DNA from 3 places in the Melaminivora sp. genome. Region 3 is predicted to be linked to each of the others. Evidence: predicted binding sites of a transcription regulator. Region 3 holds the regulator's gene; each other region holds the start of a gene.
What was found. Region 3 encodes sigma-54, which starts transcription at its own class of promoters, with help from an activator protein. Its sites were predicted from a motif close to TGGCANGNAANCTGCTTT; they were not measured.
Positions count from the first base shown of each region.

Region 1 (12,278 bases), on a different contig from region 3:
CGTGGCTGAGTTCGTGCGCCAGCACCGAGGCCAGCTCGTCGGGCGTGGCGACCGCGCCGACCAGGCCCAGGTGCAGGCCGAAGTAGCCGCCGGGCAGGGCAAAGGCGTTGACCGTGCGGTCGCGCCCGAGCAGCACCTCCCAGGCAAAGCGCTCGTCGATCTCGGGCGACAGCTCGCCGCGCTGGCGCGCCGCCGCCACCAGCGGCGCGAAGATGCCCATCACGTACTCCTGCAGCACGGCGTCGTCGAGGTAGTCCGGGTCGCGGTAGAGCTCGCGGATGATGCGGTCGCCCAGCTTGCGCTCTGCCGCGGCCGTCAGCTCCAGGCCGTCGCCCAGGGTGGGCAGGCGCGTCTGTGCATGCGCCTGGCCCTGTCCCGGCGGGAGGGCGGTCAGACCGAGGCATGCTATCAAAAAAGAAGCTGAAATTCCGCGCCAGATATGGATGAAACGCGGTTTTTGTCGATATTTTTGAGGCACCATGCTCCCTTGCCCGCAATCCGGGCCGGCCGGCGACGCGGCCGCAAAAAACATCGCCGTATGATGCCCGGCGCGCGGGAATGTTTCCCGCAGTCCCCGCTCCTGCCGCCATGACCCTGCCACCCGCCGATCCGTCCCCTGCGGCTGCCGCCGCTTCCCCGCTAACCCATTTCGATGCCCAGGGCCAGGCCCACATGGTGGACGTGGGCGCCAAACCCGCCACGCACCGCACGGCCATCGCGCGCGGCCGCATCACCATGCAGCCGGCCACGCTGGCGCTGGTCCGCTCGGGCACGGCGAAAAAGGGCGACGTGCTGGGCGTGGCCCGCATTGCCGGCATCATGGCCGCCAAGCGGACCAGCGACCTGATCCCGCTGTGCCACCCGCTGGCGCTGACCCGCGTGGCGCTGGAGTTCGCGCTGCAGCCGTCGGAGGCGCAGGGCGCGGTTGAGTGCACCGCCACGGTCGAGACGCTGGGCCAGACGGGCGTGGAGATGGAAGCCCTCACCGCCGTGCAGGTGGCCCTGCTGACGGTCTATGACATGTGCAAGGCGGCCGACAAGCGCATGGCCATCACGGACGTGCGCGTGCTGGAAAAGCACGGGGGCAAGTCGGGCAGCTGGGTCGGCTGAGCCGCCCGGGGCAGGCCGGGGCGGCGGGCTCGCCCGCGCCGGCTCAAAAGTCCAGCGGTTCGCTGCCGTCGTCTGGCCCGCTGCCCTGGTGCGGGCGCTGCTGCGGCCCGCCAGAGGCGCCCGGCGCCATGGCGCCGCACCTGCGCTGGACGTGGTAGCTGGTCAGCACCCGGGCCACCACGATGTCCAGCGCCGGACGGGTCGTGCCCTCGCGGTCCGTCCAGACCTTGGGCGTAATGCTGCCCGCCACCGACACCGCGTCGCCGACATCGAGCGCCAGCAGCGCCGCCATGGCCTGCGGCTCGAAGGCGATGCAGTTCACGAACAGGCTTTCGCCGTCCCCGGCCACCGCACGCAGCCGGGCGGTGGCGAAGGCGCCGCCCTTGGCGCTGGTGCGCTCTTCGGGGCGGGCGTGCAGTTTGCCCGCGATGAGGGCGTCCATCATGGTGCTGTTGTCCTTGGAGAAATGGCCTGCCCGGAGGGACTCGAACCCCCGACCTATTGCTTAGAAGGCAATTGCTCTATCCGGTTGAGCTACGGGCAGGTGCAGGACTGTGGGAGTCAGGCCGCCGCGCGGGCTGCTCGGGAAGAAGCAGGCCCCTGGGCGCGGGGAGCCGCATCATACTGCGTTGCGTGGGTGGGAGAAGGAGACAGGAAAAAGGCCAGCGGGGCTGGCCTCGAAAATGCATAAAAAATTTAAGAAAAATATTTGAATTAACTATGCATTGATATTATCAGTCGTTGGCAGGAGGGGGGGTGCCTCCGCCACCTCCGCTACCAGAAGAAGCACCATTCCGGCACTCTGCAGGGACATATTTGTTATCTGTAGCGTCGGTTGCTTCACACTTCCATGTGATAGGGCCGTTGTCGACTAATACAGGAGCCAAAGACAATTCAACGCTCTTGGCACTTGTTTTCATTTTTACGGTAATTTTTCCTGTGGATTTTTCGCAAGTAAGCGAGTCCACATTTCCGCCAACAACAGTATTGACGCCTGCGCATTTATCATCTGTTTCCGGATTGTTTGAAATATTTTCCGCCACCGTCGTTTTCGCTCCGTTGGCCAGAGACAAGCCCTCCGTTACCCGTGCCCGCACGGTGTAATCTTGGTAAGCCGGCAAGGCCACCGCCGCCAGAATGCCGACGATCGCCACGACGATCATCAGCTCGATCAGGGTGAAGCCCTTTTGCATGGTGTGTTTCATGAATTCCTCCGTTGGACGCTTGTGAAACCGTGCTGAAGCAGAAAGCCTCCAGCCCGCAACCAACCTTGCAGGCTTCGCGCCAGAAACCTCTGGCAACAAACCCCCCGGCTGACGACCATTGTCGGGCCTGTCGCAGGGCCGGGAGGGCAGGCAATTGCCATTGGTGCTGTAGTCCTGGCAAAGCGGTTGCACGCCTGCGCCCGCTGCGGTCAGGGCGCGTCGTCCTGCAGGAACAGCATCTCCACCCCGGCAAGAGTGATGCGATCGCCGTGCCGCAGGGGCGCCGGCTCGGCCCCGACAGGCTGGTCGTTCAGCAGCAGGCCTGCGCTGCCGGCGATGCAGGTCAGCAGGAAGCCTTCCGCCTGCCGGTGAATCGAGGCCACGGCCACACCGGGCCGGCCCATGGTGGTCACCGGCTTGGACAGCGCCACCTCGCGCCCGGCAGCAGCGCCGGAGAGCACGCGCAGGCGCGCGGCCGGCAGCGGCGTCGGCCCGTCCATCGCTACTGGCGCGGCGCACTCTTCGCGACTCACCAGGCGCAACTGGTGCCGCCCCACCGTTACCTGGTCGCCCGGCTGCAGGGCGCATTGGTGGACGCGCTGGCCATTGACATAGGTGCCGTTGGTGCTGCCCAGATCCTCAATGCTGACAGCGCCCTCCGGCCTGCGCAGCAGCAGGGCGTGCTCGCCGCTGACGGCTAGGTGGTCGATCACCACGTCGTTGTGCGGGCGCCGGCCGATGCTCAGGCGCTCGCCGGCCCAGGGCCGGACTTGGTCGGGCACACCTTCCGCCATGACCCGCAGGCAAAGCTTGGCAGGCCAGGCGTCCTGGCTTTCGTTCTCTTTCGTCATGGAAGGCAGAGAGGGCAAGGCGGTGAGAAAAAATCCGAAGCAAGAAAAAAGCCAGACGGCGGGCCGGCTGGCTTGTTGGCGGTTCCCTGCTGCCGCCGCGCCAGGGCGGGGCAGCCGCGGGGCCGCAGAGCTTCAGAGCAGGCCCTTGAGCAGGCGGCCCATCTCCGACGGGTTGCGGGTGATGGTGAAGCCGCATTCTTCCATGATGGCCAGCTTGGCGTCCGCCGTGTCGGCGCCGCCCGAGATCAGCGCGCCGGCGTGGCCCATGCGCTTGCCGGGAGGGGCGGTGACGCCGGCGATGAAGCCGACGATGGGCTTTTTCATGTGGTCCTTGCACCAGCGGGCCGCTTCGGCCTCGTCGGGGCCGCCGATCTCGCCGATCATGATCACGGCGTCGGTGTCGGGGTCGTCGTTGAAGGCCTTCATCACGTCGATGTGCTTCAGGCCGTTGATCGGGTCGCCGCCGATGCCCACGGCGCTCGACTGGCCGATGCCCAGCTCGGTCAGCTGTGCCACGGCTTCATAGGTCAGCGTGCCGGAGCGCGAAACGACGCCCACGCGGCCCTTCTTGTGGATGTGGCCGGGCATGATGCCGATCTTGATCTCGTCGGGCGTGATGAGGCCGGGGCAGTTGGGGCCCAGCAGCAGCGTCTTCTTGCCGCCGGCGGCTTCCTTGGCCAGCATCTTGTTGCGCACTTCCAGCATGTCGCGCACGGGGATGCCTTCGGTGATGCAGATGGCCAGGTCCAGGTCGGCCTCGACGGCCTCCAGGATGGCGGCGGCGGCGCCGGCTGGCGGCACGTAGATCACGCTGACGGTGGCGCCGGTTTCCTTGGCGGCCTCACGCACGCTGGCGTAAATCGGCACGTCGAAGATCTTCTCGCCGGCCTTCTTCGGGTTCACGCCGGCGACAAAGCAGTTCTTGCCGTTGGCGTACTCGATGCACTTTTCGGTGTGGAACTGGCCCGTCTTGCCCGTGATGCCCTGGGTAATGACGCGCGTGTCCTTGTTGATGTAGATCGACATGGGTGGTTTTCTCCGGGTCTTGGGCTTAACGGACGGCTTCGACGATCTTCGTGGCCGCCTCGGCCATGGTGTCGGCGCTGATGATGGGCAGGCCGGATTCGGCCAGCATCTTCTTGCCCAGCTCCTCGTTCGTGCCCTTCATGCGCACGACCAGCGGCACCTGCAGGTTCACGGCCTTGCAGGCGGTGATCACGCCGGTGGCGATGGTGTCGCACTTCATGATGCCGCCGAAGATGTTGACCAGAATGCCCTTGACCTTGGGGTTCTTGAGCATGATCTTGAAGGCTTCGGTCACCTTCTCGGGGGTGGCGCCGCCGCCCACGTCCAGGAAGTTGGCCGGCTCGCCGCCGAACAGCTTGATGGTGTCCATGGTCGCCATGGCCAGGCCCGCGCCGTTCACCAGGCAGCCGATGTTGCCGTCCAGGCTGATGTAGGCCAGGTCAAACTTGGAGGCTTCGACTTCCGCCGGGTCTTCCTCGTCGAGGTCGCGCAGGGCGACGATGTCGGGGTGGCGGAACAGGGCGTTGCTGTCGAAGTTGAACTTGGCGTCCAGGGCGATGATGTTGCCCTTGCTGTCGCGGTTCAGGGGGTTGATCTCGACGAGGGAAGCATCCGTCTCCATGTAGCACTTGTAGAGCTTCTGGCAGACGTCGATGAACTGGGCCTTGGAGTCGTCGGGCATGCCGACGCCCTTTGCCAGCTCTTCACCTTGTTCTTGCGTCAGGCCCTTCAGGGGGTCGACGAACACGGTGATGATCTTCTCGGGCGTGGAGTGGGCCACTTCCTCGATGTCCATGCCGCCTTCGCTGGAGGCGATGAAGGCCACCTTCTGCGTGCCGCGGTCGGTCACGACGGACAGGTAGTACTCCTTCTGGATGTCGGCGCCGTCCTCGATGTACAGGCGACGCACCTTCTGGCCTTCGGGGCCGGTCTGGTGCGTGACCAGCTGCATGCCCAGGATGTCGCTGGCGCGGGCCTTCACGTCGTCAATGGTCTTGGCGACCTTCACGCCGCCGCCCTTGCCGCGGCCGCCCGCGTGGATCTGGGCCTTCACGACCCACACGGGGCCGCCGAGCTTTTGTGCGGCTTCCACGGCTTCTTGCACCGTGAAAGCAGGAATGCCCCGGGGAACGGGCACGCCGAAGCTGCGCAAGATTTCCTTGCCTTGGTATTCGTGAATCTTCATGAGTGAGGTCTCTCTCAGGAAAAGGGTGGGTGTGTGTAGAACCCGTGCGCGACACGCGGCATGAGAAGACAACAACCGAAGGCAGTCGGACCGCAGGCTCGGGACAGGCAGCCGGCAACTGTATCATGCTGCGGCGCACCATTGTGGTGGGCCCCACTTACCTCAAGATGACAGCGCGCCACCCCGCCGGCGCGGCAAAGGAGCAGTCCATGGCCACCCAGGTTTTCAAGGTCTTCATCGATGGCGAGGCAGGCACTACCGGCCTGCAGATCCGCGAGCGTCTGCAGGACATGCCGCAGATCGAGCTGGTGAGCATCGCGCCCGAGCTGCGCAAGGACCCGGCCGCCAAGCGCGCGCTGATCGCCGAGGTGGACATGGTCATCCTGTGCCTGCACGACGACGCGGCGCGCGAGAGCGCGGCCATGGTCGACGCGGTGTCCGCCGAGGTGGGGCGCACCATCCGCATCATCGATGCCTCGACTGCCCACCGCACGGCGCCCGGCTGGGTGTTCGGCTTTGCCGAGCTGTGCCCCGGGCATGCCCAGGCGGTGCGCGAGGCCGCGCGCGTGTCCAACCCCGGCTGCTATGCCACCGGCGCCATCGCGCTCGTGCGCCCGCTGGTCGATGCCGGCCTGATCCCGCCCGACCACGCGCTGGCGCTGCCCTCGGTGAGCGGCTACTCCGGCGGCGGGCGCGCCATGATCGAAGCCTACGAGGCGGGCAGCGCCGCGCCGTTCGAGCTGTATGCGCTCGGCCTGTCGCACAAGCACCTGCCCGAGATCATGAAGTACACCGGCATGACGCGCCGGCCGATCTTCATCCCCTCGGTGGGCAACTTCCGCCAGGGCATGCTGGTGCAGCTGCCCCTGCACCTGGATCTGCTGCCGGGCCAGCCGCGCGCGGCCGACCTGCACGATGCCCTGGCCGCGCACTACGCCGCCACCAACACGCCCGAGCAATGGGTGCGCGTGCTGCCCCCCACCGAGGACGGCAAGCTCGAGCCCACCGCGCTCAACGACACCAACCAGCTGGAGCTGCGCGTATTCCCCAACGAGGACCATCGCCACGCGCTGCTGGTGGCGCGCCTGGACAACCTGGGCAAGGGCGCCAGCGGCGCGGCGGTGCAAAATCTGGGGCTGATGCTGGGGTTGTGAAAATTGAAAAACTATAGCTAACTACCAAGGTGTGGAGCGGGCTTGAGCCTGTTTTCATGCTTGCAATCGCTCCTGACCCCACCTCGACCCGAACCCGCCCTAACCCAGTGCCACGCAGCCCCCAGACCCGCTCTTCCACCGCCATGACGTCCGGCGAGCGCCGCGCCAGCACCAGCCTGGCGCTGATCTTCGCGCTGCGCATGCTGGGCCTGTTCCTGGTGCTGCCGGTGTTCGCACTGGAGGCGCGCAAATACCCCGGGGGGGACGACCCGGCCCTGGTTGGCCTGGCCATGGGCATCTACGGCCTGACGCAGGCCTTCCTGCAGCTGCCCCTGGGCCTGGCGTCCGACCGCTTCGGGCGCAAGCGGGTCATCGTCGCCGGGCTGGTGGTCTTTGCCGCCGGCAGCCTGATGGCGGCGCTGGCCGACTCGGTCATGGGCCTGCTGGCGGGCCGGGCGCTGCAGGGCGCGGGTGCCGTCTCAGCCGCCGTCACGGCGCTGCTGGCCGACCAGACGCGCGATGAGGTGCGCACCAAGGCCATGGCACTGGTGGGTGCCAGCATCGGGCTGATGTTCGCCGTCGCCCTTGTGGCGGCGCCGCCGCTGGCGGCCCGCTTCGGACTGTCCGGGCTGTTCACCCTGACCTGCGTGCTGGCCGTGGCCGGCATCGCCGTGGTGCTGTGGGTGGTCCCGCCCGAGCCGGCGCGCCACCAGGAGGCGCAGCGCGCGCCGCTGTCGGCCGTCTGGCGCCACGCCGACCTGCTGCGCCTGAACGCCGGCGTCTTCACCCTGCACACGGTGCAGATGGCCATGTGGGTGGCCGTGCCGGCGCTGCTGGTGCAGGCGGGCCTGGCCAAGAGCGCGCACTGGCAGATCTACCTGCCGGCGGTGGTGCTGTCCTTCGTCGCCATGGGCGGGCTGTTTGCCATGGAGCGGCGCGGGCGCCTGCGCGCGGCGCTGCTGCTGGCCATCGCCCTGGTGCTGGTGGCGCAGCTGGCCTTCGGACTGCTGTCGGCCAGCGGCGCCACGCCCTCCGTCCTGGCGCTGGGCACGCTGCTGTTCGTGTTCTTCTGCGGCTTCAACGCGCTGGAGGCCACCCAGCCCAGCCTGGTCTCGCGCATGGCGCCGGCCAACCTGCGCGGCGCGGCGCTGGGCGTCTACAACACCCTGCAGTCGCTGGGACTCTTTGCCGGTGGCGCCCTGGGCGGGGCCCTGGCCAAATGGGCGGGCGCGCCGGGGCTGTTCGCCGCCACGGCGCTGCTGACGGCGCTGTGGCTGCTCATCACCTGGCCGCTGCGCCCGGTAGGGGGCGGCACGGCGCACTGACACCGCTGCGCCTGTGCCGCCGTGCCCGCGCGGGCCTTCGCGGGCCTTGCAAAGGCGCCGTTCATCCCCATTTTTCACGGGTGCGCGCACGCGCGCGGCTAACGCCGCTATGCTGCGCACCGGGGCTCCCCTCAAGAGCCGCCGTTCTATCTGGCCCGAATCTTCTCTTTGCCATTCGGGCTGCCTTCAACTTCAACGAAAGTTTTCTCCATGGCATCCGTCAACAAAGTCATCCTCGTGGGCAACCTGGGCCGCGACCCGGAGATGCGCACCTTCCCCAGTGGCGACCAGGTGGCCAACGTGCGCATCGCCACCACCGACCGCTGGCGCGACAAGAACACGGGCGAGAACAAGGAAGCCACCGAGTGGCACAGCGTGGTCTTCAACGGCCGCTTGGCCGAGATCGTGGGCCAGTACTTGAAGAAGGGCTCGCAGGTCTATGTGGAAGGCAGCTTGCGCACCCGCAAGTGGACCGACCAGTCCGGCCAGGAGCGCTACACCACCGAAATCCGCGCCGACAGCATGCAAATGCTGGGCGGCCGCCAGGGCATGGGCGGGCAGGGTGGTGGCGATGGCTATGACGATGGCTTCGAGGCGCCGCGCCGCGCCGCGCCGCCGGCCCGCGCGCCTGCAGCCGCTCCCCGTGCTCCCGCCCCTGCGCCCCAGGCTCCTCGGCCGAGCTCGGGCTTCGACGACCTGGAAGACGACATTCCGTTCTGACGCACCCCGGGTGCGCCCGGCCTGCGGCCCGGCCGCGCAACAGCAGGGCGGCCGGGCTGTCCGCATCTCTTAACAACCGATCCATGCAGTTTTTCCAGACCCTTGGGCGCGCCAGCCGGCTGGTGCCTTTTGCATTCGCCATGGCACTGGCCGCCTGCGGTGGCGGCTCCGATGATGGCGCCGACGACGTCGGGCCACCCTCAGGCCAGCAGCAGTACCCGGCTGGCATCTGGGAAGGCACGGCAGGTACGGGCGCGGGCCAGCGGCCCGTGATCGGCTTCATCGACGGCGGTGCCGATGGCCGGGGGGGCGAGTTCTACCTGGCGCGCGGCGCAACCGGCTCGGCCGGCTACGACAGCCTGTACGGCCTGCTGCGCACCCAGGGCACGGCGCTGCAGGCCACGGCAGTGACGTACTACTCGGTGCAGGACGGCAAGTTCGCCCAGGGCCTGACCCTGCGAGGCACCGTCGCCCCGAACCCGGCCACGGGCCGTGCGGCCACCATCAGCGGCACCTATACCAGTCCGGCGGGCACGGCCGCCGCGACTGGCGCACCCATGCCGTTCAAGCTTGGCTACAGCCGCCTGAACGACTATCCCGCGCGCTCGGACCTGATTGCCGGCTCCTACCAGGGCTCGGGCCTGTTCGGTGGTTACTGGGCGCTGGACGTGGCGCGCGACGGCGCGGTCACCGGCCAGGTGGGCACCTGCAAGGTCGCCGGCACCATCACGCCGCGCGCTGCGGACTCGGCCGTGTACACCGCGGCCCTCGATTTCAGCGGTACCGACAACACCTGCGAGCCGCGCACCCAGCAGCTGGGCGTGGCCATGCTGCGCTTTGGCCCGGACAACGTGCCCAGCGGCATCTGGGTGCTGACCCGCAGCACCGTAGGCCAGCGCGACACCTATGTGCTCGATGGCGTGGCCGACCCGCGCCAGCCCGGCCCTGCACCCGAAGGCCTGCTGCCCGCTGCAGGCAACTGGCAGGGCACGCTGGCGCTGCCGGCCGGCACCGGCGGAGATGTTGCGATCGCCGGCTCGGTCGCGCCTGATGGCGGCTTTCTCTTCTACACCCAGGGCCTGGGCAGCATGGTAGCCGGCCGCAGCGCGCTGTATGGCCGCCTGTCCATCGACGCGGACTCTGCGGGCAGCACCCGCTTCCTGACGGCGCGCGATGGCGTTTACCATGAGCGCGACACTGCCAGCCCAGGCGCGCCGGGCCGCTATACCGACGGCCTGGCGGTCGATGCCACGCTGGCCAACGTCGGGGTGGCCGGACAGCCCCTGCGCCTGGTGGGCAGCTACAACTATCCAGGCCAGACGGGCGGCTTTCCGACCCGCTTCGACATGCGCCCTGCCGCAGCCTACGCCCTGCCGGTGGGCGTGGTGGCCAACGTCAACCTGATCGTCGGCAACTACCGCATGTCCGAGAAAACTGGCCTGGATGGCAGCAGGGACACCATCCTTACCGTGGACGGCTCGGGCGCCATCAACGGCCAGACCAGCGACGGCTGCCTGCTCACGGGGCGCCTGGCCGCTGAAATGGGCGCCGATCGCCAGTGGCGCAACCTCTATCGGGTCGAGACGCTGGGTTACCTGCAAGGGGCCGGCGGTACCTGCAGGCAGGCAGGCGGGCCAGTCCAGTCCGGCGTGGCTGCAGCCTTCTTTGGCGCCCGGGGCGAGGTCGTGGGGTTGCGCATTCTGGCCTCGGAGTCGGGCGCTGTCGCGCGCCATGCGCACACCGTGTTCATCGGCGAGCGGCGCTGACCAAAGGCGGGCGCGGGGCCTCCCGCCCCTCGCCCCGCGTCACTTGAGCCAGCCGCGCTTGCGAAAGTACAGCATGGGGACGACGGCGCTGGCCACCATCAGCAGGATGGCGTAGAAGTAGCCGTACTGCCACTCCACCTCGGGCATGAAGCGGAAGTTCATGCCATAGACGCTGGCAATCAGCGTCGGCGGCAGCAGCGCGACGCTGGCCACCGAGAAGATCTTGATGATCTTGTTCTGGTTGATGTTCAGGAAACCCACCAGCGCGTCCATCAGGAAGTTGATCTTGTCGAACAGGAACTGGGTGTGGCTGTCCAGCGACTCGATGTCGCGCAGGATCTGGCGCGCGTCCTCGAACTGCTCGGCGTTGAGCATCTTGCTGCGCATCATGAAGCTCACCGCGCGGCGCGTGTCCAGCATGTTGCGGCGGATGCGGCCGTTCAGGTCTTCCTGCCAGGCGATGTCGGCCAGCACCGACTGGGCGTAGTCGTCGGTCACGTTGCCATCGAGCACCCGGACACTGACGGCCTTGAGGTCGTCGTAGATGCCCTCCAGCGTGTCGGCCGAGTATTCCACGTCGGTGTCGAACAGTGCCAGCAGCACGTCCTTGGCATCGTCGATCAGGCCGGGCGCGCGGCGCGCGCGCATGCGCAGAAGGCGGAAGACCGGAATGTCCTCGTCGTGGATGGAAAACAGCACGCCGCAGCTCTTGAGCCCGCTGTTGTGCTGGTTCAGGATGAAGGCCACGCGCACGCTGCGCGGCTCCTCGTCGTCATCGACCAGGAAGTCGCTCCTGAGGTGCAGCTCCCCGTTGTCCTCCTCGTAGAAACGCGCGGACTCCTCGATGTCCTCGTCCATCACGTCCTCGGGGATGGACAGGCCATAGTGCTGCTTGATCCAGCGCTTTTCCTCCAGCGTCGGCGACTGCAGGTCCACCCAGATGGGCTGAAAGCGCGCCAGCTCTTCCAGTGATTCGATTTCTTCCTGGACCAGCCGGCCATTGGCGAGCGAAAAGATGTTGAGCATGGCCCACACTTCCTGGTTTTGGCCTGTGCTCAAGGGCACCAGCGCCGGGCGGCAAACCCGAAATTATGGCACTGGGCCAGGGCCTGCGTGGCCCTTCGAGCGGGCCAGGGCATGGCACAGGTCGGCCCAGGCGGCAGCCTTGGATTCGGGCGCGTGCAGCAAAAAGGCAGGGTCATGGCTGACCACGGCCGGCACGCCGCCGGCCAGCGTGTGCGCCCCGGCGCGCAGGTGCGCCAGGGGCGCGCGGCTGCCCAGCACCGCGCGTGCCGCGCCCAGTCCCAGGAGCAGCACCATCTGCGGGCGTGATTGCTCAAGCACCTGGGCAAGCGGCACCGCGCCCGCGTCAGGCCCGGCGTCCTGCGGGCGTGGGGCAAGCAGGGCCGCGACCCGCGTGTCCGCACGCTCGTGCAGGCGCAGGGCGCGCAGCATGTTGTCCAGCAGCCGGCCTGCGTCGCCCGCCAGGGGGTTGGCAGGCTCGGCGCATTCCAGCAGCACCAGCCAGCCGCCCGGCTGCGGGGCCGGGGCGGCTCCAGAGGCCGTGGCGTAGGGCGCCACCGGCGGGGCCAGCAGCAGCGTCGGCTGCGCGGGCGCTGAAGGCTGCGGGGCCTGTGGCCGGACTGCCTCGGCCGGCATCGCCGGGGCAGGCGCAGTGGGTGAGGCGGCAGCGGTGTGACGGGACTGGCTGCGCGGCGTCGCCGCCGCCGGTGCCGGTGCGGGTGCCTGGGCCGCGGGCGCCTGCGGCCGCGCAGGACCGACCCCGGCCGGCGCGGCGGGCGGAGCAAAGAGCGTGATGCCCATCTCCTGCAGCATGGCGCGCTGGCGCGCGTCCAGGCCCTGGTGCAGGCCGGCGGCGGTCATAGCGCCAGACTCATGACGACAGCATCCTCGCGCTCGCCCTGCACGGCCGGG
Region 1 is NZ_DAMCAM010000005.1:16,160-28,437, reverse strand. Features, by position in the region: gene RT051_RS02040 (M48 family metalloprotease) at 1-481, opposite strand, end outside; gene moaC (cyclic pyranopterin monophosphate synthase MoaC) at 589-1,110, shown strand; gene RT051_RS02030 (single-stranded DNA-binding protein) at 1,154-1,555, opposite strand; tRNA gene RT051_RS02025 (tRNA-Arg) at 1,578-1,654, opposite strand; gene RT051_RS02020 (pilin) at 1,845-2,315, opposite strand; gene RT051_RS02015 (FHA domain-containing protein) at 2,525-3,166, opposite strand; gene sucD (succinate--CoA ligase subunit alpha) at 3,299-4,192, opposite strand; gene sucC (ADP-forming succinate--CoA ligase subunit beta) at 4,218-5,378, opposite strand; gene argC (N-acetyl-gamma-glutamyl-phosphate reductase) at 5,588-6,532, shown strand; gene RT051_RS01995 (MFS transporter) at 6,676-7,857, shown strand; gene ssb (single-stranded DNA-binding protein) at 8,068-8,577, shown strand; gene RT051_RS01985 (hypothetical protein) at 8,661-10,343, shown strand; gene corA (magnesium/cobalt transporter CorA) at 10,383-11,369, opposite strand; gene RT051_RS01975 (uracil-DNA glycosylase family protein) at 11,433-12,227, opposite strand; gene rimI (ribosomal protein S18-alanine N-acetyltransferase) at 12,224-12,278, opposite strand, start outside.
Region 1: the regulator sigma-54 is predicted to act here: its motif matches at 2,380-2,397, upstream of RT051_RS02020 (pilin).

Region 2 (12,278 bases), on a different contig from region 3:
CAGCGGGCCCAGCGTCAGCACGGCCCAATAGACCAGCACGCGCTGGCCCAACGGGCGCAGATCGCGCACGCGCCAGATGTTGTTGAGCGTGCGGTCGATGGTCTGCATCAGCATCAGCGACGTCAGCGCCAGGAAGGAAAAGCCCGCCACCCCCAGGCTGCTGGCCTTGGTGGCGAACTGCGTGATGTTGTCCAGCACCGAGCGCGAGATGGTCGCCGGGATCAGGCTGTCCATCAGCCAGCGCTCGAGCACGCGCTGCATCTCGCCGAAGGCCGGAAACACCGTGAACACCGCCAGCGCCACGGTGGCAAAGGGCACCAGCGCCAACAGCGTGGTGAAGGTGAGGCTGCTGGCCGTCAGGCCCAGCCGGTCCTCGCGGTAGCGCACGCGCAGCATGTGCACCGTGGTGCGCCACGGGAACTGCGACAGTTGCAGCAGCCACGCCTCCAGGCGCTGCGCGGCAAGCTGTGGGGTCAAGGACATGGCCGATATGATGCCAGCCCCATGCAGACCGCCCCCGCCTCCCCTGCCCTGCCCGGCGCTGCCGTCGTCTCGACTGACGTGGCGGCCACGCGCTGGCTGGCCGTGGTCAGCCTGCTCGGGCTCATCGCGCTCAGCCTGGCCTGGGAGCTGTGGCTGGCGCCGCTGCGCCCGGGCGGCTCGTGGCTGGCGCTCAAGAGCCTGCCGCTCATCGTGCCGCTGGCCGGCCTGCTCAAGCGGCGCATGTACACCTATCGCTGGGTCAGCCTGCTGGTCTGGCTGTATTTCACCGAGGGCGTGGTGCGCGCCTGGAGCGACGCCGCGCCCGGCCGCTTGCTGGCCCTGGCCGAGGTCGGGCTGTGCCTGCTGCTGTTCATTGCCTGCGCGCTGCATGTGCGCCTGCGCCTGCGCGCCGCCCGCCGGGCCATGGCGGGCGCCGCCGCCGGCTGAGTGAATGCTTTCTCGCTGGAACCCCTGCCCATGACCGCTGCCCTGCTCGACTCCCTGCGCCAGACCGTCGGCGCCGCCCACGTCCTGACCGAAGGCGACCTGAGTGCCTGGGAGCAGGACTGGCGCCGCCGCCAGCGCGGCCGCGCCCTGGCCGTGGTGCGCCCGGGCAGCACCGCCGAGGTGGCGGCCGTGGTGCGTGCCTGTGCCGCTGCCGGCACTTCCCTGGTGCCCCAGGGCGGCAACACCGGCCTGTCGGTGGGCAGCTCGCCCGACGCCAGCGGCACCCAGGTGGTGCTGAGCCTGACGCGCCTGAACCGCGTGCGCGCGCTCGACCCGGCCAACCTGACGCTGACGGTGGAGGCTGGCTGCATCCTGCAGACCGTGCAGCAGACGGCGGCCGAGGCCGGCCTGCTATTTCCGCTGTCGCTGGCGGCCGAGGGCAGCTGCACCATCGGCGGCAACCTGGCGACCAATGCCGGCGGCACCCAGGTGGTGCGCTACGGCAACGCGCGCGAACTGTGCCTGGGGCTGGAGGTGGTGACCGCCCGGGGCGAGGTCTGGGACGGCCTGTCGGGCCTGAGGAAGGACAACACCGGCTACGACCTGCGCAACCTGCTGATCGGCAGCGAAGGCACGCTGGGCATCATCACCGCCGCCACGCTCAAGCTGTTTGCCCGCCCGGCGGCGCAGCTCACCGCCTGGGCGGCCGTGCCGTCCATGCAGGCGGCCGTGCAGCTGCTCGCGCTGGCGCACCGCCATCTGGGCGCGGGCCTGACCGGGTTCGAGGTCATGAACCAGTTTTCGCTGTCGCTGGTGGCGCGCCACATGCCGCAGCTGCGCGCGCCCTTTGCCGGCCTGGAAGGCGCGCCCTGGTGCGTGCTGCTGGAGAACAGCGACAACGAGAGCGAGGAACACGCCCGCTCGCGCTTCGAGCACCTGATGGAGCTGGCCTTCGAGGAGGGCTGCGTGCTCGACGCAGTCGTGGCAGGCAGCATCGCCCAGGCGCGCGAGCTGTGGCACGTGCGCGAGAGCATCCCGCTGGCGCAGGCCGAAGAGGGCCTGAACATCAAGCACGACATTTCGGTGGCGGCCTCGCGCATCCCTGACTTCATTGCCCACACCGACGCCGTGCTGGCGCGCGAGGTGCCGGGCGCGCGCCTGGTCACCTTCGGCCACCTGGGCGACGGCAACCTGCACTACAACGTGCAGGCCCCCGAGGGGGGCGACGCCGCGGCCTTCCTGCGCGAGCAGGAGCCGCGCGTGAACCAGCTGGTCTATGACGCGGTGGCCACGCATGGCGGCTCGTTCTCGGCCGAGCATGGCGTGGGCACGCTCAAGACCGCGGAGCTGCAGCGCTACGAGTCGCCCGTGGCGCTGGGCCTGATGCGCGCCATCAAGCAGGCACTGGACCCGCAGGGTCTCCTCAACCCGGGTTGCGTGCTGGAAAATCGATAGCTGCAAGCCCTTGTCCAGCGAGGGCTGCAAGGGTTTTTGACCCTATTTTTGGGCTGTGCGGCCTGGGGCTGTCACCGCTCCCGGGCGTTGCACGGCAAGGCGCGCACCTCCAGCGGCAGGACATGCGCCGGCTGCCCGGGTCGGCGAGAGCAAGGCTGCAGCCCGCAATGCACGCAGTGCGTGGGATACTTGCCCGCCTTGCCCGCACCCAAAGGCGCTGCCTGCGCCGCCTGCCTTCATGACCAGCCGCCCCGTCCGCACCCAGTACGAAGATTTCATGCGCCATGTGTTCGAGCACGGCGCCCCCAAGGGCGACCGCACGGGCACAGGCACCCGCAGCGTGTTCGGCCACCAGATGCGCTTCGACCTGAGCGAGGGCTTTCCGCTTGTCACCACCAAGCGCGTGCACTGGAAGAGCGTGGCGCTGGAGCTGCTGTGGTTTCTGCGCGGCAGCAGCAATGCGCGCTGGCTGCAGGAGCGTGGCGTGAGCATCTGGGACGAGTGGGCGGATGAAAGCGGCGAGCTGGGTCCCATCTATGGCGTGCAGTGGCGCAGCTGGCCCACACCGGGCGGCGGCCACATCGACCAGATCGCCCAGGTCATCGACACCCTGCGCAGCAACCCGGACTCGCGCCGCATCCTGGTGAGCGCCTGGAACGTGGCCGAGCTCGACCAGATGGCGCTGATGCCCTGCCATGCGCTGTTCCAGTTCTATGTGGCGGGCGGGCGGCTGTCATGCCAGCTGTACCAGAGGAGCGCCGACATCTTCCTGGGCGTGCCTTTCAACATCGCCAGTTATGCGCTGCTCACGCACATGGTGGCGCAGCAGTGCGACCTGGAGGTCGGGGATTTCATCTGGGTGGGTGGCGACTGTCACATTTATAGCAACCACTTCGAGCAGGTGCAGACGCAGCTGGCGCGTGCGCCCCACCCCTTCCCCGAGCTGCGCATCCTGCAACGGCCCAAGTCCCTCTTTGACTATGAATTCGAGGACTTCGAGATCGTTGGCTACGAGCACCATCCGGCCATCAAGGCGCCGGTGGCCGTCTGAGAAAGAGGCCTCCATGGACATCGCACTGATCTACGCCGTCTCGGCCAATGGCGTCATCGGCAAGGACGGCGCCCTGCCCTGGCACCTGCCCGAGGACCTGGCGCACTTCAAGGCGCTGACCCTGGGCCAGCCGGTCATCATGGGCCGCAGGACCTGGGACTCGCTGCCGCCGCGCTTTCGCCCACTGCCCGGGCGCGCCAACCTGGTGGTGACGCGCCAGCCCGGCTGGCAGGCGGACGGCGCCCAGCGCGCGGCCAGCCTGCAGGACGCCCTGGGACAGGCCGCGCGCAGCGGCGCGGCCACCGCCTGGGTCATCGGCGGGGCGCAGCTGTTCGACATGGCCCTGCCGCTTGCCACGCGCATCGAGGCGACCGAGATTGCACAGGACTTCGAGGGCGACACCTTCATGCCGCCCCCAGGAGCCGAATGGGTCGAGGCAGAGCGCAGCCACCACGTCGGCGCGCAGGGACTGCCGTTCAGCTTCGTGCGCTACCAGCGTCGTAGCGCGCAATGATTTCGATAGCTGGACACCGTTATGCAGCAAGGGTTTGAGGCTTGAAACACATGCAGATTGCCACCTGGAACGTCAACTCCCTGTCCGTGCGCCTGCCCCAGGTGCTGGAGTGGCTGGCCGCCAACCCCGGGGTCGATGCGCTGGGCCTGCAGGAGCTCAAGCTGGTGGACGAGAAGTTTCCGCACGAGGCCTTTGCCGCCCTGGGTTACCAGGCCGCGGCCTTTGGCCAGAAGACCTACAACGGCGTGGCCATCATCAGCCGCCACCCCCTGCAGGACGTGATGCGCAACGTTCCCGGATTCGGTGACGAGCAGGCGCGCGTCATCGCGGCGACGCTGGCCGCGCCAGGCGGGCCGCTGCGCCTGGTCAACGCCTACTTCGTTAACGGCCAGTCCCCCGGCTCGGACAAGTTCGACTACAAGATGCGCTGGCTGCAGGCGCTGCAGGACTGGCTGCGTGCCGAACTGCAGCAGCATCCGCGCCTGGCGCTGGTGGGTGACTTCAACATTGCCCCGGAGGACCGCGACTCGTTCGACCCGGTCGGGCTGGCCGGCAGCATCCACCACACCGAGGAGGAGCGCGCGCATTTCCGCGCCCTGCTGGACCTGGGCCTCACCGACGCTTTCCGGCTCTTCGAGCAGCAGGAGAAAACCTTCTCCTGGTGGGACTACCGCATGCTGGGCTTCCAGAAAAACCGCGGCCTGCGCATCGACCACATCCTGGTCAGCGGTGCGCTGCGCGGCAGCGTCACGGCCTGCCACATCGACCGAGCGCCGCGCAAGAACAAGCAGCCGAGCGACCACACGCCGGTGGTGGTGACGCTGGCGGCCTGAGCGGCCCGGCTGGCCGGCGCGGCAGCCTCGGGCCCAAAAAAGGCCGGCTCCCCTGCGCCAGCCGGCCTGCATGGTGCTGACGGCGCAGCCATCGTCAGGCGGTGTTCACGACGCAGCGTTGTAGCGGTCGCGCAGCGCCTTGATCTCGTCGTGGTTGCGCTGCACGCCCTGCGCCTGGCGCTCCACCAGGGCCCGCGCACTCGGGGGCAGGTTGGCCTTCAGCGCCTTGCGGTAGCGCGCCAGGGCAGCGTCCTCGCCACGTTCACACTCGTTGAGCACGGCCTGGTCGTCGTTGACCGACAGCGCCGACTTCACCGACACCCAGCCGCGATGCATGGCCCCCGTGACCGACCCGCCCGAGGCCGGCTCACCACCGTGGTTGCGGATTTCATGCTCCAGCTCGGCTGCGGCGCTGGCGCATTCCTGCGCGTGGCGCTCCAGGATGCGCTTGAGCTCGGCGCTGTCGGCATGCTCGGCGGAGGTGCGAAAGCCGTATTCGCCATCGCGGCTGCATTCGAGCAGGTCGTTGAGGACATCCACCACGTCGCCACTGTCCGGCCGGCCTTCCAGGGTGCTGGCGGTGGCGCTCACGGTGCTGGAGGCGGGCATGGTGGTGGCACCCGTCGCCACGTTGCGGCGTGCGCGCTCCCAAGCGGCGCGGGTGGCCGGGCGGGCCTGCTCCCAGGCCAGCGGGCTGGCACCCCGGGAGGAGCCCCAGTCGCGCGACAGATTGGGTTCGACGGCTTCGAAGTCACCGTCATAGCGGCCCGCCGAGTTCCAGCCCAGCTCATAGGCCGGACGGTATTCGTCGTAGTTGCGGCCCGACTCGTAGTAGGGCTCGCGCTGGAAGCTTTCGCGCCAGTAGGCGTCCTCGGCCGTGGGGTTGACCGATTCGGCCGCGGCCTTGCCGGCGAGACCGCCGACCACCGCGCCGGCGATCCCGCCAATGGCCGCGCCAATGGGGCCGCCAAAGGCACCGGCGGCAGCCCCAGCCACGGCGCCACCCGCAGCGCCCACGCCGGTGCCGACAGGGTGGGCTCCGGGCTCGTTGGTCAGCGGGTCGCGGTTGGCATCATCCTTGAAATCCGACATATATCGACTCCGGTTGGTTGGTTGAAGTGCCAGCCATTCTCAAATCCGGGCCGGGGCCGACGGGTCGGCGTGCGGACTGCCTGTGTGTAGGACTGCGCGGAGGAGCACACCGCGCGCAGAAACTCGGTGGTTTACGGGAAAGATAGCTGCAAGTCCAGCACCGGCGCGGGTTTCAGCGGGTTTTCATCCAATATCCTCAGGGTCGAACTGGCTGGGTCCTCCAGCCCCGGATATCAGTCCCAGTTCCTGCAGTTTGCGCGTCAGCGTGTTGCGCCCCAGGCCCAGGCGCTGCGCGGCCTCGGCGCGCCGGCCACCGGTGGCCTGCAGGGCGACGTGAAGCAGCTGCGCTTCGAAACGGCGCGACAGGGTCTGCCATGGCTGGGCACTGCCGGCCTCCAGCAGGCGGCGGGCTTCGTCGGCCAGGGCCGGCTCCCAGCTCGCGCGCGCTGGCGCTTCGGCGCCTGCTGCCATACGCACCTCTGGCGGCAGATCGGCGGGTGTGATGAGCTGCGCCGGCGCCATCACGGTCAGCCAGTGGCAAATGTTCTCCAGCTGCCGCACATTGCCGGGAAAGGGAAAGCGCATGAGCTGCTCCTGCGCCGCGGCGGACAGCCGCTTGGGCGCCACGCCAAGCTGGCGCGTGCCATGCTGCAGGAAGTGCGCAGCCAGGGCCGGCACGTCCTCGCTGCGCTCGCGCAGCGGCGGCAGGCGCAGGCGGATGACGTTGAGGCGATGGTAGAGGTCTTCGCGGAAGGCACCGGCGCGCACGCGCTGCTCCAGGTCCTGGTGCGTGGCGGCGACGATGCGCACGCGCACGCGCACGCTGGCATGGCCGCCCACCCGGTAGAACTGGCCTTCGGCCAGTACGCGCAGCAGGCGCGTCTGCAGGGCCAGCGGCATGTCGCCGATTTCGTCGAGAAACAACGTGCCCCCGTCGGCCTGCTCGAAGTGCCCCTGGCGCCGGGCCTGCGCCCCGGTGAATGCCCCGCGCTCATGACCGAAAAGCTCGCTTTCCAGCAGCTCGGCCGGGATGGCGGCAGTGTTGATGGCAACAAAGGGACCGGCCGCCACTGGCGAGTGCCGGTGCAGCGCACGTGCCACCAGCTCCTTGCCGGTGCCGGTCTCGCCCGTGACCAGCACCGTCGCCGTGCCCTGGCTCAAGCGGCCGATGGCCCGAAACACCTCCTGCATGGCGGGCGCCTGGCCCAGCATCCCGGGCGCTGGTGCAGGCGCCTGGGGCGGCGGGCCGGGCGGGCCGCCCTCCAGGCCCGCGGCCAGGGCACTGCGCACCAGGGCCACGGCCTGCAACACGTCGAAGGGCTTGGCCAGATATTCGAACGCCCCACCCTGGAAGGCCGCCACGGCGCTGTCCAGGTCGGAGAACGCCGTCATGACGATGACGGGCAGGCCGGGCACGAGCGCGCGCACCCGGGCGAGCAGCTCCAGGCCGGAGGCGCCGGGCATGCGGATGTCGGTGACGAGCGCCAGCGGCAATGAATGGGACCGGGGTGCGCTCCCCTCGTGCAGGGCGGCATCCAGGGCGTCGAGCACTTCCTGGGCGCGGCTGAAGCTGCGCGTGGCCAGGCCTTCGCGGGCCAGCGCCCGCTCCAGCACGAAGCGGATGGACGGGTCGTCGTCCGCAATCCACAGCGTCCTCATGGCAGGGGCAGCAGGATGGCAAAGCGCGTGCAGCCGGGGGCGCTGTCGCACTCGATGATGCCGTCGTGGCGCTGCACGAAGGCCTGCGCCAGAGTGAGACCCAGGCCGGTGCCGGCGTCGCGCCCGGTGACCAGGGGCAGGAAGATGCGCTCGCGCAGCTCGGCCGGGATGCCCGGGCCGTTGTCCAGCACTTCCAGCTGCAGCGCCAGGCGGTGCCGCTGGCGCCCCAGCACCGGCTGCCGCGACACACGGGTGCGCAGCGTGATGCGGCCGCCCTGGGCGGGCGATTGCTCGTCCAGCACCTGCGCGGCATTGCGCACGATGTTGAGCAGGGCCTGCACCAGCTGCTCCCGGTCGCCGTGCAGCTCGGGCAGCGAGGTGTCGTAGTCGCGCAGCACTTCCAGGCCCTGCGGATGTTCGGCCAGCACCAGGGCGCGCACGTGTTCGCAGACTTCGTGGATGTTGACCGGCGCCAGCCGCTGGCCGTGCCGGTGAGGTGCGAGCAGGCGGTCCACCAGGGCTTGCAGGCGGTCGGTCTCGCGGACGATGACCTGGGTGTATTCGGCCAGCGCGGGGTCGGCCAGCTCCAGTTCGAGCAGCTGCGCCGAGCCGCGGATGCCGCCCAGCGGGTTCTTGATCTCGTGCGCGAGGTTGCGTACCAGCTCGCGCTGCGCCTCACCCTGTTCGCGCAGGCGCTCGCTGCGGTCCTGGCCGCAAACGGGCCACAGCTCCAGCAGCAACTCGTCGGCGCCCTCCTGCGCCGCGGCCAAGCTGGCATGCACGGCCAGCGCTTCCCCGGCCGGGGTGCGCAGCGCGGCCTGGAACCGCAGCGTGGCGAAGCCGTGGGCACGGGCGCCCTCCAGGGCGGTGCGCAGCACCTGGGGCTCGGACAGCAGGCCGGAGAAATCCGCACCTTCGAGGGTGCGCCGGGACAGGGCGAGGGCTGCCTCCAGGGCGGCATTGGCGAACACGATGCGGCCATCGCCACGCAGCACCGCCACCAGGGTGCCGAGCCAGTCCAGCGGGTGGTAGCGCCCGGCCGCAGGGCCCTGGGCCGGTGCGGCCGGCATGGCAGCGTCAGCGGCCCAACCGGGCCAGCTCCCGCTTGATGCCGGCCACGTCGGCCTCGGCACGGGCCACTGCCGCCTTGAGCTCGGCCGTGCGCTCCAGGTAGACCTGCGGGTTGCGCAGCTCCAGCGCGGTGCGCTGGGGCATGCCGTTGTTGAACTCGGCGCGCAGGTCGGCCAGCCGGGCTTCGGCCTTGCGCAGCTCGTCGTCCAGAATGGCGCGGGCATCGGCGTCGCGTGCGCGCTGATCGGCTGCGTCCACGCGCGGGCCAGCAGGCGCCGGCAGGGCGCCCGCCCGGGCAACCGGCGCGGCGACCGCAGGCGCCGCAGCCCCCGGTGGCCGCCCCTGGACGACGGTGACGTTTCCGCCCTCCACCAGCCGGCAGCCGCGCTCGCGCGCCTGGACCGCGTTGTTGGTGTATTCGTTGCCACAGCGGTAGATGCGGTCCTGGGCCTGGGCGGCCAGCACCGCACAGGCCAGGGCCAGGACGATCAGGGTCTTGCGTTGCATGTGGGTCCTCGGCGCAGCAGCGCCAAGCATCGCCAGCGTCCGGGGCGGCCCGGTGGCGGCCCTCCTTCGCACGGCGCGCTCAGAGCGAGTAGTACATGTCGTACTCGACCGGGTGCGGCGCCATGCGGTAACGCTGCACTTCGGCCATCTTGACGTCGATATAGGCATCGAGCATGCCATCGGAGAACACGCCGCCCTTGGTCAGGAAGCCGCGGTCCTGGTCCAGCGCCTCCAGAGCCTGATCCAGGCTGTGGCACACGGTGGGCACCAGGCGGTCTTCCTCGGGCGGCAGGTGGTACAGGTCCTTGGTGGCGGCTTCGCCCGGGTGGATGCGGTTTTCCACACCGTCCAGGCCGGCCATCATCAACGCGGAGAAGCACAGGTAGGGGTTGGCCAGCGGGTCGGGGAAACGCGCTTCCACACGCCGGCCCTTGGGGTTGGCGACATAAGGGATGCGGATGGACGCCGAGCGGTTGCGCGAGCTGTAGGCGAGCTTGACCGGCGCCTCGAAGCCGGGCACCAGGCGCTTGTAGCTGTTGGTGCCCGGGTTGGTGATGGCGTTGAGCGCGCGGGCGTGGTGGATGATGCCGCCGATGTAGTAGAGGGCGAAATCGGACAGGCCGGCATAGCCGTCGCCGGCGAACAGGTTCTTGCCGTCCCTCCAGATCGACTGGTGCACATGCATGCCCGAGCCGTTGTCGCCAGCGTAGGGCTTGGGCATGAAGGTCGCCGTCTTGCCGTAGGCGTTGGCCACGTTCCAGATGACGTACTTCATGGTCTGCGTCCAGTCGGCGCGCTCGACCAGGGTGGAAAAGCGCGTGCCGATCTCGTTCTGGCCAGCGCCGGCGACCTCGTGGTGGAAGACCTCGACCGGGATGCCGAGCTGCTCCAGGATCAGGGTCATCTCGGCGCGCATGTCATGCGTGCTGTCCACCGGCGGCACGGGAAAGTAGCCGCCCTTGGTCGTGGGGCGGTGGCCGCGGTTGCCGCCTTCCAGGCGCGTGCCGCTGTTCCAGGGCGCCTCGTACTCGTCGATTTCGTAGAAGGTGCGGCCCGGCTCGTTGCTCCAGCGCACGCCATCGAACAGGAAGAATTCGGGCTCGGGGCCAAAATAGGCCGTGTCGCCCAGCCCCGAGGCCTTCAGGTAGGCCTCGGCGCGCTTGGCAATCGAGCGCGGGTCGCGGTCGTAGGCCTTGCCGTCGCCCGGCTCGACCACGTCGCATTGCATGAACAGCGTGGTCTCCTCGAAAAAGGGGTCAATGTTGGCGGTCGCGGGGTCGGGCATGAGCTGCATGTCCGAGGCCTCGATGCCCTTCCAGCCGGGCATGGAGGAGCCGTCGAAGGCGTGGCCCTCGGTGAATTTGTCCTCGTCGAAATGCGAGACGGGCACCGTGACGTGCTGCTCTTTGCCCCGGGTATCGGTGAAACGGAAGTCGACGAAACGGACTTCGTTCTCCTCCACCATGTTCATCACGTCAGCAACAGTCTTCGCCATCAGGTTCTCCGGAATTGAAAGTGCTCATGCACGATGAGCGGTAAAAGCATATAGCGTGCCAGCAGGTGGCGCCATGTCGGCAGCTCCTGTAGCCGGCAATTGGCGGTCGGATCACCGTTCACGCACCAGTTCGGGGCCTAACACCGCACCAGCCTGGTGCAGGGCGGTGTGCAGCTGCCGCCATGCGGGTGGCACCAGCGCCGCCGGACCCTTGACGCCCAGTTCCACATGCTGGCCATGCACAGGGTGGTCCACGCTCGGCAGGCTGAAAACGCGAACGCCAGGATGATCGGCTTCGATGCGCTCCATCAGCGGGGTCAGCGCCGACTCCATGGCGCCATGCAGCACGATCGAATGCTCGAGCTGGGGAGAGCGATTGAACCACTGGTTGCAGGTATTTTCCAGCACCCACTCCACCATCGGCCAAGCCATAACTGGAAAGCCGGGCGTGAAATGCACCACCCCGCCCCCTGGTCCGTCGCACGAAAAACCGGGGATCCGGTTGTAGGGATTGGGGATGATGCGCGCGCCCCGGGGCAGCATGCCCATCTGCAGGCGCTGCTGGTTGTCGGCACGGTCCGGCTCGAAAGGTTCGCCTCGCTGACTGGCGATCTCCTGCATGCGCTCACGGATAAGCGCCTGCGCCTCTGCGTGCGCCACCAGAGGCACGCCCAGCGCAGCAGCGGCACTCTGCCGGGTGTGGTCGTCGGGAGTGGCGCCTATCCCGCCACAGCACAACACCACGTCCGCCGAGGCAAAAGCGCGTTGAAGCGCTTTTGTGAGACGCGGCCGGTCATCGCCCAGGAAATGCGCCCAGCCCAGCTCCAGCCCCCGGGCTGCCAGAAGTTCGATGACCTTGGGCAGATGTTTGTCAGCGCGCTTGCCCGTCAAGATCTCGTCGCCGACGACGAAGAGACCGAGCACTGGCGCAGCGACGCTGGAAGAGCTGGAAGTCATGGATGGAACCCGGGAATGCAAAAAATGGCGGCAAGCATAGCGCTCTGCACCAGCGCCTGTCTGGTCCCTCAGGCGGAAAGCAGCGCCAGTTCGGCTTCGTTCAGCCAGCGCCACTGCCCGGCGAGCAGGTCATCAGGCAGCACCAGCCGTCCGACCTGGGAGCGGTGCAGCGCCTCGACCCGGTTGCCTGCCGCGGCGACCATGCGCTTGACCTGGTGATATTTACCCTGGGTCAGCGTGAGATCCATCCGGCATTCGTCCGTACGCTCGCAGGCAGCGGCCTGCACCGGCCGCGGATCATCGTTCAGGGTGACGCCTGCGAGCAGGCGATCCATTTGCTCCTGCGTCACTGGGTGGCGGGTGGTCACCTGGTACACCTTGGAAATGCGCTTCTTGGGCGATGCCATGCGATGGAGGAACTGGCCGTCGTCGCTGAGCAGCAGCAGGCCGCTGGTGTCCTGGTCGAGCCGGCCACAGGCCTGCACACCGTCGGTCGCATTCCTGCCCGGCCGCTGCCGCAAAGGGGCGGGCAGCAGCGTGTAGACACTGGGGTAGGCCGATGGCTTCTGCGAGCATTCGAAACCGACAGGCTTGTGCAGCACCACATAAGCCTTGGACTGGTAATGCCAGTCCATGCCCTGCACATTGAAGAGGAGGCCTTCCTCGCGAACACTCTGCAGAGGATCGGTGCACAGCTGCATTTCTTTCGAACCA
Region 2 is NZ_DAMCAM010000047.1:10,629-22,906, forward strand. Features, by position in the region: gene RT051_RS10905 (YihY family inner membrane protein) at 1-483, opposite strand, end outside; gene RT051_RS10910 (DUF2069 domain-containing protein) at 505-930, shown strand; gene RT051_RS10915 (FAD-binding oxidoreductase) at 961-2,385, shown strand; gene RT051_RS10920 (thymidylate synthase) at 2,624-3,436, shown strand; gene RT051_RS10925 (dihydrofolate reductase) at 3,450-3,950, shown strand; gene xth (exodeoxyribonuclease III) at 4,001-4,783, shown strand; gene RT051_RS10935 (PA2169 family four-helix-bundle protein) at 4,889-5,875, opposite strand; gene ntrC (nitrogen regulation protein NR(I)) at 6,059-7,534, opposite strand; gene glnL (nitrogen regulation protein NR(II)) at 7,531-8,604, opposite strand; gene RT051_RS10950 (hypothetical protein) at 8,612-9,112, opposite strand; gene glnA (type I glutamate--ammonia ligase) at 9,192-10,607, opposite strand; gene RT051_RS10960 (molybdopterin-binding protein) at 10,719-11,564, opposite strand; gene RT051_RS10965 (16S rRNA pseudouridine(516) synthase) at 11,633-12,278, opposite strand, start outside.
Region 2: the regulator sigma-54 is predicted to act here: its motif matches at 10,651-10,668, upstream of glnA (type I glutamate--ammonia ligase).

Region 3 (5,361 bases):
GCAGGGCGGGCGCACGGTGTTTCGCGTGCGCGTGGGCCCGTTCGGCAAGCGCGACGATGCCGATTCGCTCAAGGAGAAGCTCGACGGCGCCGGCGTGGACTCGGCCCTGGTGCGCGTGCCGCGCTGAATGCAGGGCAGAACTTTCGCGCCGCAAGGCGCTCTATCGGCAGACTTTTTAGCCACGGGAGTGACCATTTCATGAATCGACGCGAGTTCTCCGCGACCACCGCCTCGGTGCTTGCCCTCTCCGCCCTGGGCCTGCCCCTGGCCACGCCGGCGCTGGCGCAGTCGCCGCGCCAGTTCAAGGAGGGCAAGGACTACGTGCGCCTGTCCAAGCCCGCGCCCACCGACGCTCCCACCGGCCAGGTCGAGGTGATCGAGTTCTTCTGGTACAGCTGCCCGCACTGCCACACGTTCGAGCCCACGTTCGACGCCTGGATGAAGGCCGCGCCCAAGAACCTGTCCATCCGCCGCGTGCCCGTGGCCTTCAACTCCAGCTTTGTGCCGCAGCAAAAGCTCTACTACGCGCTGGAAGGCATGGGCAAGCTGCCCGAGCTGCACGGCCGGGTGTTTCGCGCCGTGCACACCGAGCGCCTGCCGCTCAACAAGGACGAGCTGATCTTCGACTGGATCGCCAAGCAGGGCGTGGACCTGGCGAAGTTCAAGGAAACCTACAACTCGTTCACGGTCGCCAACCAGATCCGCCGTGCCACCCAGCTGCAGAACGCCTACCAGGTCGAGGGCGTGCCCGCCATGGGCGTGGCCGGGCGCTACTACACCGACGGCACCCTGGCCGGCAACATGGACAACGTGCTGCGCGTGGTCGAGTACCTGGCGGTGCAGGCGCGCGGCGGCTGAGGCTGCCCGCGGTGCTTCCGCAGTGAACCAGGCGCGCCTTGCGGCGCGCTTTTTTTTGCGCGCGCCGCGCGCGGGGGCGTGGCTACAATCGTTGCAAGAATCGTGCCCCATGACCTTCCGACTGCTTTCCCACCCCCTCCTCATCCTGGGCGGCGCGCTGGCGCTGGCGGCGTTGCCCGCGCAGGCCGAGCGTGCCGACCGCGACAAGCCCATGAACATCGAGGCCGATGCCCTGCGCCACGATGAACTGCAGCAGACCAGCGTCTTCACCGGCCGCGTCGTGGTCACCAAGGGCAGCATCGTGCTGCGTGGCGCGCGCCTGGAAGTGCGCCAGGACGCGGAGGGCCACCAGTCGGGCGTGGTGACGGCCGAGTCGGGCAAGCGCGCCTTCTTCCGGCAAAAGCGCGACACGCCGGCCGGCGCGCCCGCCGAGTTCGTCGAAGGCGAGGCCGAGCGCATCGAGTACGACGGCCGCGCCGACCGGGTGCGGCTGGTCACGCGCGCGCAGCTGCGCCGCTACCACGAGGCGACGCTGAGCGACGAGATCACCGGCGCGCTCATCGTCTATGACAACACCACTGATGTCTTCACCGTCGATGGCGCGCCCCGCCAGGGCCAGGGCGGCGGCTCGCAGGGCCGGGTGCGCGCCGTGCTCGCGCCGCGCCAGCCCGAAGGGGCGGCGCCCGCACCCGCGCCGGGCCCGGCCCCGGCGCTGCGCCCCAGCGGCACCCTTGGCGGCAGTGGCAACGGTGGCCAGCAATGAGCAGCATCCCCCACGGCGGCAGCGGCGCCGCTGAAGGCAGCCGCCTGCAGGCGCGGCACCTGCGCAAGTCCTATGGCGGGCGGCAGGTGGTCAAGGACGTTTCGCTGTCGGTGCAGAAGGGCGAGGTCGTGGGCCTGCTGGGCCCCAACGGCGCGGGCAAGACGACGTCGTTCTACATGATCGTGGGCCTGGTGCGCTGCGACGGCGGCTCGATCTCCATCGACGGCCAGGACGTCACACGCATGCCCATCCACCGGCGCTCGCGCCTGGGCCTGTCCTACCTGCCGCAGGAGGCGTCGATCTTTCGCAAGCTCAGCGTGGAGAACAACGTGCGCGCGGTGCTGGAGCTGCAAAAGGACGAGCAGGGCCGCGCGCTGGCCCGCGCGGAGATCGAGCGGCGCCTGACCCTGCTCCTGCAGGAGCTGCGCGTGGAGCACCTGCGCGAGGCGCCGGCGCCGGCGCTGTCCGGCGGCGAGCGCCGGCGCGTGGAGATCGCCCGGGCGCTGGCCACGCAGCCGCGCTTCATCCTGCTGGACGAGCCGTTTGCCGGCATCGACCCGATCGCCGTGATCGAGATCCAGCGCATCATCGGCTTCCTGAAGGAGCGGGGCATCGGCGTCCTGATCACCGACCACAACGTGCGCGAGACGCTGGGCATCTGCGACCACGCCTTCATCATCAGCGACGGCCAGGTGCTGGCCGAGGGCACGCCGTCCGAGATCGTGGACAACGCGGAAGTGCGCCGGGTGTACCTCGGCGAGCACTTCCGCATGTGACGTGATGCGCCCGGCCGGCGCCCGATGCCGCGCGCCATGAGGCCCGCATGAGCCGGCCCACGCTGGCGCTGCGGGTTTCGCAGCACCTGACCCTCACGCCGCAGCTGCAGCAGTCCATCCGGCTGCTGCAGCTGTCCACGCTGGAGCTGGCGCAGGAGGTGGGCCAGATGCTGGCCGACAACCCGTTCCTGGAGCAGGAGGAGGGCGCCGAGGAGGCTATCGAAAAGATAGCTGAAGGCCAAGAGATGGCGCGGGTTTCAGGGCCAAGTGACCCCCAGGAAGCTGCCGCCGACGTTGCGGCGGCCGAGGCCCGCGAGCCGGCCGACGAGCCGGGGCTGCCGGATGCGCCCGAGCAGTTCGAGTGGCAGGGCGAGGACTCGGCGCCGGGCGATGGCGAGAGCGACAGCGAACCCGGGGGCGGACTGTCCGCGTCCGGCCCGGCCGGCAGCGGCGACGGCGAGGCCGATGCCATCGATCTGGCCGGCCACCACGAAACCCTGGCCGAACACCTGGCGCGCCAGGCCCTGGCGCTGCGCCTGGCGCCCGAGGAGCGCGCGGCGCTGGACTTCCTGATCGGCTCGCTCGACGACGACGGCTACCTGGACGACTCCCTCGAAGCGCTGGCGGCCGGCCTGCTGGGCGAGGGCGAGCCCGACCCCGAGTTGGCCGAGGCGCTCGGCCACCGCCTGGCCCTGGCGCTGGCGCTGCTGCAAAGCCTGGAGCCCGCCGGTGTCGGCGCGCGCGGCCTGGCCGAGTGCCTGGCGCTGCAGTTGCGCGCCCTGGCGCAGGCGGGCACCCACGACGCCGCGCTCTTGCAGGCGGCGCAGGCCCTGTGCGCCCAGCCGCTGGAGCTGCTGGCGCGCCGCGACGTGCGCCGCCTGTCGCAGGCCTGCGGCGTGAGCGAGGAGGGCGCGCGCGCCGCCCTGGCATTCATCGCGCGCCTGGAGCCGCGCCCGGGCCGGCGCTTTGCCGATGTGCAGCGCCAGATCATCGTGCCCGACGTCGTCGTGCGCCGCACGGGCCCGGGCGGGCAGGCCGGCTTTGCCGTGCAGCTCAACCCCGACGTGCTGCCGCGCCTGCGCGTGCACGAGCAGTACGCCGGCGCGCTGCGCGCGCACCGCGGCAGCGAGGGGCATGCGGCGCTGCAGCAGCGGCTGCAGGAGGCGCGCTGGTTCATCAAGAACGTGCAGCAGCGCTTTGACACCATCCTGCGCGTGTCCGAGGCCATCGTGCAGCGGCAAAAGAGCTTCTTCGTGCACGGCGAGCTGGCCATGCGCCCGCTAGTGCTGCGCGACATCGCCGATGAGCTGGGCCTGCACGAATCGACCATCTCGCGCGTGACCACGGCCAAGTACATGGCCACGCCCCAGGGCACGTTCGAGCTGAAGTATTTCTTCGGCTCCGGCCTGGGCACCGAGACCGGGGGCAACGCGTCGAGCACCGCGGTGCGCGCCCTCATCCGGCAGTTCATCGCCGCCGAGAGCCCGGCCCGGCCGCTGTCGGACAGCAGGATTGCCGAGCTGCTCAAGGAGCAGGGCATTGAGTGCGCGCGCCGCACGGTGGCCAAATACCGCGAGGCGCTGAAAATCGCGCCGGCCAGCCTGCGCAAGACGCTGTAGGGGCAGGCACCATGACGCCGCTGTTTCACCTTCTTTTCCACGGCCGTCCACGGCCTCTTTCCTGCCAAGCCCATCCATGAACGAACTGGTGCTTTTTCTTCCCTGCGCCGCCGGCGTGGAGGAATTTCTCGCGCATGAGGCGCACACGCTCACCGGCTTGGCCGGGCACGACCTGCTCGTCGGCCGCGGCGGCGTGCTGCTGCCGCGCGCGCCCTGGCGCGACGCGCTGCGCCTGAACCTGCACAGCCGCCTGACGCAGCGCGTGCTGGTGCGCCTGGGCCAGGGCGGCTATCGCGGCGAGGACGACCTGTATGCGCTGGCCGCCGGCATCGCCTGGGAGATCTGGTTCACCCCGCGCCAGAGCTTCAAAATCGAGGTCACGGCCCAGCACAGTCCCCTGAAGAGCCTGAACTTTGCCGCGCTGCGCGTCAAGGACGCGGTGGCCGACCGTTTTCGCGCCAAGGCCGGCGTGCGCCCGGACGTCCAGACGCGCTGGCCCGACGTGCGCATCCACCTGCACCTGACGACCGATGAAGCGCAGCTCTACATCGACACCTCGGGCGAGCCGCTGTTCAAGCGCGGCTGGCGCGACGTGGCGGACGGCGGCGCCAAGGGCGACGCCCCGCTCAAGGAGACGCTGGCCGCCGCCATGATCGCCGCCAGCGGCTGGGACCCGCACGGCGGCGAGCCGCTGCCTCTGTACGACCCCTGCTGCGGCAGCGGCACGGTGGCCATCGAGGCGGCGCAGATCGCCTGCCGCATCGCGCCGGGCCTGCGCCGGCGCTTTGCCTTCGAGAAGCTGCTGCCGTTTCAGGCGCACGTCTGGTCTGCTATCAAAGAAGAAGCACAAAGCCAAGTGGTGGCGCCGGCTGCAGCCGTTTTTGGCAGCGACATCTCGCACCGCATGGTGGACTTTGCCCAGCGCAACGCCGAGCGCGCCGGCGTGGCCCATGCGCTGCAGCTGCGCGGCGGCGACGCCCTGCAGCGCATGCCGCCGAGCACGCAGCCGGGCCTGCTGCTGCTCAACCCGCCCTACGGAGAGCGCATCGCCGCAGCCGGCAGCGCCGGTCGCAACGCCGAGCAGCGCGCGCAGGAACGCCTGGAGGGCGCGGTCCCGCGCGCCGGGCGCGAGAGCGCGCAGGTCGAGGACGGGGGCGATTTCTTCGCGCAGCTGGCCGCGCACTGGAAGAAGCATTACGCCGGCTGGCAGGCCTGGATGCTCACGCCTGACCTGAAGCTGCCCGGCCGTATGCGCCTCAAGGAGTCGCGCCGCGTGCCGCTGTGGAACGGGCCCATCGAGTGCCGGCTGTTCCGCTTCGACCTGGTGGCCGGCAGCGCCCGGGCG
Region 3 is NZ_DAMCAM010000011.1:49,928-55,288, reverse strand. Features, by position in the region: partial or broken gene RT051_RS04095 (SPOR domain-containing protein) at 1-127, shown strand, start outside; gene RT051_RS04090 (thiol:disulfide interchange protein DsbA/DsbL) at 199-858, shown strand; gene lptA (lipopolysaccharide transport periplasmic protein LptA) at 968-1,621, shown strand; gene lptB (LPS export ABC transporter ATP-binding protein) at 1,618-2,397, shown strand; gene rpoN (RNA polymerase factor sigma-54) at 2,445-4,016, shown strand; gene RT051_RS04070 (THUMP domain-containing protein) at 4,093-5,361, shown strand, end outside.